DNA from 2 places in the Trichococcus sp. TS_SC_9 genome. Region 1 is predicted to be linked to the other one. Evidence: a T-box and tRNA genes for the amino acid it is inferred to sense, from the RefSeq annotation. Region 1 holds a T-box; the other holds one or more tRNA genes.
The links. The T-box of region 1 lies ahead of leuS (leucine--tRNA ligase). A T-box ahead of a tRNA ligase gene usually reads a tRNA of that ligase, here a tRNA-Leu.
Positions count from the first base shown of each region.

Region 2: it encodes a tRNA-Leu, which carries the amino acid that the T-box ahead of leuS (leucine--tRNA ligase) is inferred to sense. The anticodon was not compared.

Region 1 covers NZ_CM149591.1:2,250,190-2,253,615, reverse strand. Annotated here, with positions in the region: gene leuS (leucine--tRNA ligase) at 1-1,346, opposite strand, end outside; T-box leader at 1,436-1,643, opposite strand; gene AC0J5I_RS10850 (LysM peptidoglycan-binding domain-containing protein) at 1,732-3,426, opposite strand, start outside.
Region 2 covers NZ_CM149591.1:1,939,072-1,942,497, reverse strand. Annotated here, with positions in the region: gene thiT (energy-coupled thiamine transporter ThiT) at 1-208, shown strand, start outside; gene AC0J5I_RS09375 (YitT family protein) at 464-1,330, opposite strand; tRNA gene AC0J5I_RS09370 (tRNA-Leu) at 1,512-1,595, opposite strand; gene AC0J5I_RS09365 (pilus assembly protein TadG-related protein) at 2,140-3,036, opposite strand; gene AC0J5I_RS09360 (DUF192 domain-containing protein) at 3,101-3,426, opposite strand, start outside.

The DNA.
Region 1 (3,426 bases):
AACAGTAACGGCAGTTCATTCTCAGGAACCGTTGTCGATGTGCCGTCTTCCCAATGGATGACCGGAATCGGTTCGCCCCAATATCTCTGTCTCGAGAACAACCAATCGCGCAGACGATAGGAAATAACTTTTTCGCCCAATCCGTTTTCAGATAGCCATTCGTTCATTTTCGCAATCCCTGTCGCTTTATCCAGACCGTTCAGGAAATCGGAGTTGATGTGCAAACCATCTTCCGTATAGGCTTCCTCTTCGACGTTTCCGCCTTCAAGGACCGGGATGATTTCCAATTCGAATTTTTTGGCAAATTCATAGTCGCGGGTGTCATGGGCAGGAACGGCCATGATGGCGCCGGTTCCGTATGTCGCCAAAACATAATCGGCAATCCAAATCGGGATTTCTTTGCCGTTCACCGGATTGATCGCATAAGCGCCAGTGAATACTCCTGACTTCTCTTTTGCAAGCTCAGTACGGTCAAGATCGCTCTTCAGTGAAATGGAATCGATATAAGCTTCGACGGCTTCGGCCTGTTGCCCGGACATGATTTCCTTCACCAATGGCAATTCAGGTGCCATAACCGCATAGGTAGCACCGTACAACGTGTCCGGTCTGGTCGTGAAGACCGTGAAGTCTTTATTCGTGTCTTTGATTTTGAAAGTGACGTTCGAACCTTCTGAACGTCCGATCCAGTTCCGTTGCATTTCTTTGATGCTTTCAGGCCAATCCACCAATTCCAGATCGTCCAGCAGGCGTTCTGCATAGGCAGTGATTTTCAGCATCCACTGTCTCATTGGTTTGCGGTAGACCGGATGGCCGCCACGTTCGCTTACGCCATCGACAACTTCTTCGTTGGCAAGTACAGTGCCGAGCGCCGGACACCAGTTGACGGAAACTTCCGCCTCATAGGCCAAACCTTGTTCGTACAATTTTGTGAAGATCCATTGCGTCCATTTGTAGTAGCTCGGATCTGTCGTATTGATTTCGCGGCTCCAGTCATAACTGAATCCCAATGATTGGATCTGGCGTTTGAAGGTCTTGATGTTAAGCTCGGTAAAATCAGCCGGATCGTTACCGGTGTCCAACGCATATTGCTCAGCCGGCAATCCGAAGGCATCCCAACCCATCGGATGCAATACGTTAAATCCTTGCGCGCGTTTTGCGCGGGCAACGATATCCGTCGCCGTGTAGCCTTCCGGATGGCCTACATGCAAGCCTTGGCCGGATGGGTAAGGGAACATATCCAATACATAATATTTCGGTTTCCCGCCCTCTTCGGTCGTTTTGAAAGTGCGGTTGTCTGCCCAATATTTTTGCCATTTTTTCTCGATCGTTTTATGCGTATAGCCCATTTCCAGCAACATCCTTTTCTTTTCATTCATCCAAACAGGTAATGGTCCATAAAAAAAGCCCTATAGGCAGCATCCATCACTGGTTCTGCCTATAGGACGAGTTTTTTCGTGGTACCACCTATATTGAATGTCTTTGCATTCCTTATCATGCCTATAACGCAGCGATGCGGTTTCGCTTACTTTTTCTTTCGGCGGAACAACTCAAAGGCGAGTTCAGGAGGCTCTTTGTGCATTTTCACCACCCATGCACTCTCTTCAAAAAAGCTGTTCCCTACTATTCCTTCTCTATGTCTTTTTCAGTTATGAATTGATTCATCTGCTATTTTAACAAATAAAACTCATTTCATCAAGACTTGATGCCTACCTAAGTCAATCCTTTTTGAGATTAGAAGCTGATTACTTGACCGATATAAATGATGTTGGACGTAATATCATTCGCTTCAATCAAAGCCGCTAAGCTAACGCCTTTTTTCTTGGCGATGCTGTACAAAGTATCGCCTTTTTGGACAGTGTACGTATTAGCGGATGCCGCAGGAGCACTTGTAGTTGGTGCTGAAACCTGCGCTGAAGTTGTCGCTGCAGCCACTTTCAAAGATTGGTTCACAAAAATGATATCCGTGTTCAGGTTGTTCCAAGTCTTCAGGTCCGCAACCGAAACGCCATTTGCGGATGCGATTTTATAGAGCGTATCCCCTTTTTGGACTGTGTACACTTTGTTCGTGACAGTCGGAACGGAAGGTGTTGTTACAGTAGGCGTCGTTACACCGGTCGAAGTATTCCCGGTCGTAACCGTGGCCTTCACTTTCAATGATTGCCCCGGATAAATATAATCGGAACTCAGGTTGTTCAGTGTTTTCAGTCCTGCAACTGTCAGGCCGTTCGCATTCGCGATTTTCCAGAGCGTATCGCCGGATGCCACGGTGATTGTGCTCGTCGTCGTGGACGTTGACGGCGCTGTTGTCGTCGGCTGTGTAACGGTCGGTGCTATGACTGTTGCACTCTTAAGCGTCAACACTTGGCCTGGCAAAATGACATCAGAGCTAAGACTGTTCAATGCTTTCAGAGCCGCTACACTCAAACCGTTGGCGCTCGCGATTTTCCAGAGCGTATCGCCGGATGCCACGGTGATTGTGCTCGTCGTCGTGGACGTTGACGGCGCTGTTGTCGTCGGCTGTGTAACGGTCGGTACTGTGACTGTTGCACTCTTAAGCGTCAACACTTGGCCTGGCAAAATGACATCAGAGCTAAGACTGTTCAATGCTTTCAGGGCCGCTACACTCAAACCGTTGGCGCTCGCGATTTTCCAAAGCGTATCGCCGGACGCTACCGTGGTCGTGCTTGCTGTAGAAGGCGTTGTCGGCGTTGTTGGTGTCGTCGGTTGCGTCAAACTCGGTGTTGTCGTAGTTTGTTTTAGCAACAATGTTTGGCCTGGAACGATGACGTCACTCGTCAGATTGTTCAGGGATTTCAGTTCGGATACGCTCAATCCGTTCGCATTCGCGAGTTTCCAAAGCGTGTCGCCAGATGCTACCGTTACTTTACCGGTTGTTGATCCTGGTGTCACGGTTGGAGTTGTCGGTGTGGTTGGTGTTACCGTAGCCGCACTCTTCAAAAGCAAGACTTGACCCGTCAGAATCGCATCACTAGTCAAGTTATTCAATGTTTTTAAATCTGCAACCGTCATGCCGTTCGCGGTCGCAAGTTTCCAAAGAGTATCTCCGGACACGACAACGACGCTGCTGCCGTTCGATGGCGTTGTTGATGGTGTGGATGGTGTTGTCACTCCAGGTGTCACATTAGTGGTGCCATTGATGTAGTTCACCGGATTGACGACGGTCCCGTTTTCCTGCACTTCGAAATGCAGATGCACTCCTGTCGAGCTGCCGGTAGTTCCCATCACGCCGATTTTTTGCCCTTGGCTGACGGTCTGTCCTACAGATACCGAAAGCCCGGATTGCATATGCGCATACAGCGTTTTGATGGTCACGCCATTTATTTTGCCGTGGTTGATGACGACGTAGTTGCCGTAGCTGTAATGATAAGTAGCGACTTCCACAACGCCTGCTTGTGACGCGGATAT
Region 2 (3,426 bases), 310 kb from region 1:
CATCGGTCGTTACTTCTGGCACACAATCGCCGGCTACTATTTCTGGGGATCCTACGCCCCAGAAGGCTGGAGCGCATGGTTCTACTCCATCACGCTGAACGGCGCAAGCGCCTTGGCGACCGGTGCATTCACCATCATGGTACTGGCCGTCATCGCGAAAACGAACCCGCAGTTGTTCATACCGAAAAAATCGGTGCGCGGGTACTGAGCGGATGCCGAATAACTGTATGCTAGCGAACCGCGTCGGCTGTTTGGGGTAGAACGCAGATAGAACGGCCGACGCTTCCGGGTGATGTAGACTGTTAACGCTGACGAACAGCCAGAACAGCCTACACTTCCGCGGTTTGTCGACTGTTTACCTTGGATCGCTAACTGAACTGTTGACGAATCAATTTTTATCGTGTAATAAAACCAATAAAGCAGAGGCATCCTCGAAAATTGGAGGCTGCCTCTGCTTATTTTATTACTCTACTAGTCCGGATTGGCGTTCCAGCGTGAAGCCCTTCCCTGCGACCTCGTGAACCTGTCCGATGATTACGAATGCAAATGGATCGATATCATTGACCAAAGCATTGATGGCGGAAAGTTTACGCTGCTCGATGACGCAAAGCACAGCTTGCTGCTGCACCCCTTCAAAAGCCGTTTCAATGTTCACCAGCGTCAGCCCAACATCCTGGACAAACAGTAGCGCTTTTTTAATTTCTTCAAACTTTTTTGAAATGATAAAAAGCTGCATCTTATTCGTTCCGGTGACCATGACTTTATTTATGACGATGGATGTCAGGAACACCATAATGAGCCCGTAAAGGATCTGTTCCATACTGGAAAAGAACGCCTGTACCAGCAGAAAAATGACGTCGAACGCATACATCCCCACCGCAACCGGAATGCGGAAATGCTTGTTCAGGAGCAGTGGTGGAATGTCCATTCCACCCGTTGAAGCGCCGACCTTGAACACCAGCCCGACACCCAACCCGCAGAGGATCCCTGCATAGATTGCCGAAAGTAAAATATCATCGGTCATGTCCTGCAATGCAGGTACTGTCCGAAAAAAAGTTAAAAACGTCGGAAAAATAATCGTGCTCAAAATCGTAGTCAATGCGAATTTCTTGCCCAACAAGGCTGCCCCGACAAAAAACATGAAGCCATTAAAAACCAACACAACCAAAGAGATGTTCAATCCAAAAAAATGATTCAAAATAATGGCAAGCCCCGTCGTTCCACCGGCAATCAGATTCTTCGGCAGGATAAATGCCGCAATCGCAAATGCGACAATGATATTACCCGCAACAACCGCAGCAATCGGTTTTAAAGTGTGCAGTAGTTTCAAAAATGTCACTCCTTTTTCTGAGATTTAAAGCAGTTGGATACCTCTCCAGAAAGAGGTATCCACGCCATTATAACAGATAAATGGCCGATAGAAAGAGTAGTATGTACCTTTGAAAATTGTTTAAAGAAAAATAGGATTCCCGACATCAATACGATGAAGGAAATCCTATTTTGAATAATTATGCGGCCAAGAAGACTCGAACTTCCACGGGAGATACTCCCACCAGCCCCTCAAGCTGGCGCGTCTGCCATTCCGCCATGACCGCAAAACCAACTATTTCATTATACTTTTGAAGAACATTTCTGTCAACGTCTGCTTACTGATTTTCTTTATATTAATAAGACCATGATTATTTAACAATATACGCAAATATGAAACATTGCAATATGCTAATACTACCAATATATATTGGATAATGAATTGAATTATACGCATGTGTACAAAATATAAAGAATCCTACTCGCAAAAAATATAAAAGACATCAACTGACCCCAAAATCAAGGGACAATCTATAATTTGTACATATCTACTCAACTTTTGCGTTCAAAATTATACGATGATTCATTGATTCATCTATGTTAACGGCCTTTTCAGAATTGACAGATGATATTATGTTGATGCATGGGGGATTTCGGTATGTGCTTGCAGAAAAATCATAAGATGAGTAGTGCAATTCCATTATCGTGGTCTTTCACTACTCACCTTAGTGTGATTTAAAGAACTTTTTATCTCTTTCATATTAAGCCCCAAATATTCCAAATTTCCACCTACCTAATGAATCGTATACAAAATCCATCTTGAGATATATGCTATTCAGTAAGCCTCACGTTATGCAAACCATAGTCAGTTTGTTCACCTGCAACACTACTACCGACAACAGCATATTCGAAAGTGCCAACAATTACTCCTTTTTTCTTTTTACTACCTTCTGTTTCTTCTTCAGAATATGATTTAATTTTAAATGCAGCGAATCCTACAATCGTAACCTCTTTTTTGCCGTTCACATCCATACTATCAACTATCGGGATGAAAGCTATTTTGTCTTTTGTAAAACTTTTTCCGGTCATGGCTCCAGTTTCAGTTTTTACCTTCTCATTCACATAAATAGGTTGATCATACCCTTTTGTAATCAGGTTCTGGAATAGATTAGCTCCCCCTCCTTTAAATGCACTGTTTTTAAAACTTGTTAAAGTCCCGAAATCCAATCCACCAAAGTTTCCGTTAGACCCGTCTCCTCCACCTTCTTTCAAAGTATATTCATGTCCAAAGATGAAAGTCTGTTGCACAACACCTACAGGAATTACCCCTATGACACCATCCGCGGGACTAATGGATGCGGTGGCACTGGCAGTCACATTTGCGCTATTTAGTCCAACAACATGCGCAAATGAATAATCCACTTGCTTTGTTGCGGTTACGGTTACACTATCAGCATCAGGAACAATTATAGGAACAATATCTGTGTATCCGTTTGAATCGAAGTAGGCATCTGCACTGCTTGTCGCATCAGCCCCTTTGGGCAAGTCGTACGCACCAGCTAAAGCTGCTGCATCTACTGCATTTTGCAACTTCGCTTTTTCTACATATACACTGCCTACATCTACAACAAAAGCCATAATAGCCAATAGTATCGCAAATATTCCAACAAAAAAAACTAATGCCTGTCCGTTTTCTTCATTCTTTAATTTTCTTAATTTTTTCAGCATTGCCTTCCCTCCTTAGTAAAAGAATTTCTCTGAGAGCCATATATCTTTCATTGATGTCTTTTACCTATTTTCTGACAGAGATTGCGTCACCAATCCGTAATTTTCCGCTCAATGTGTGCGCATTGCTCTCAATTACATATCTTGCTTTCCTGACAATCGGAGAAATTCTTCCTGGTTTCATCGCGGGCATAATATGGACGACCCTATCATCGGAATCCACAAATATGACATCAATAGGGAATCTCATGAAAAAACAATGAACACTGTTACATGGTTTTATGATCAGACCTGCCTCTTCAGGCAAATCCTTTTTCCCCATCAAGCCCAAGAATCGGCTGATAAAGTTATCCGCGACCTCAGCATTCTCTAAAATAACCTCATTCGTCTCTA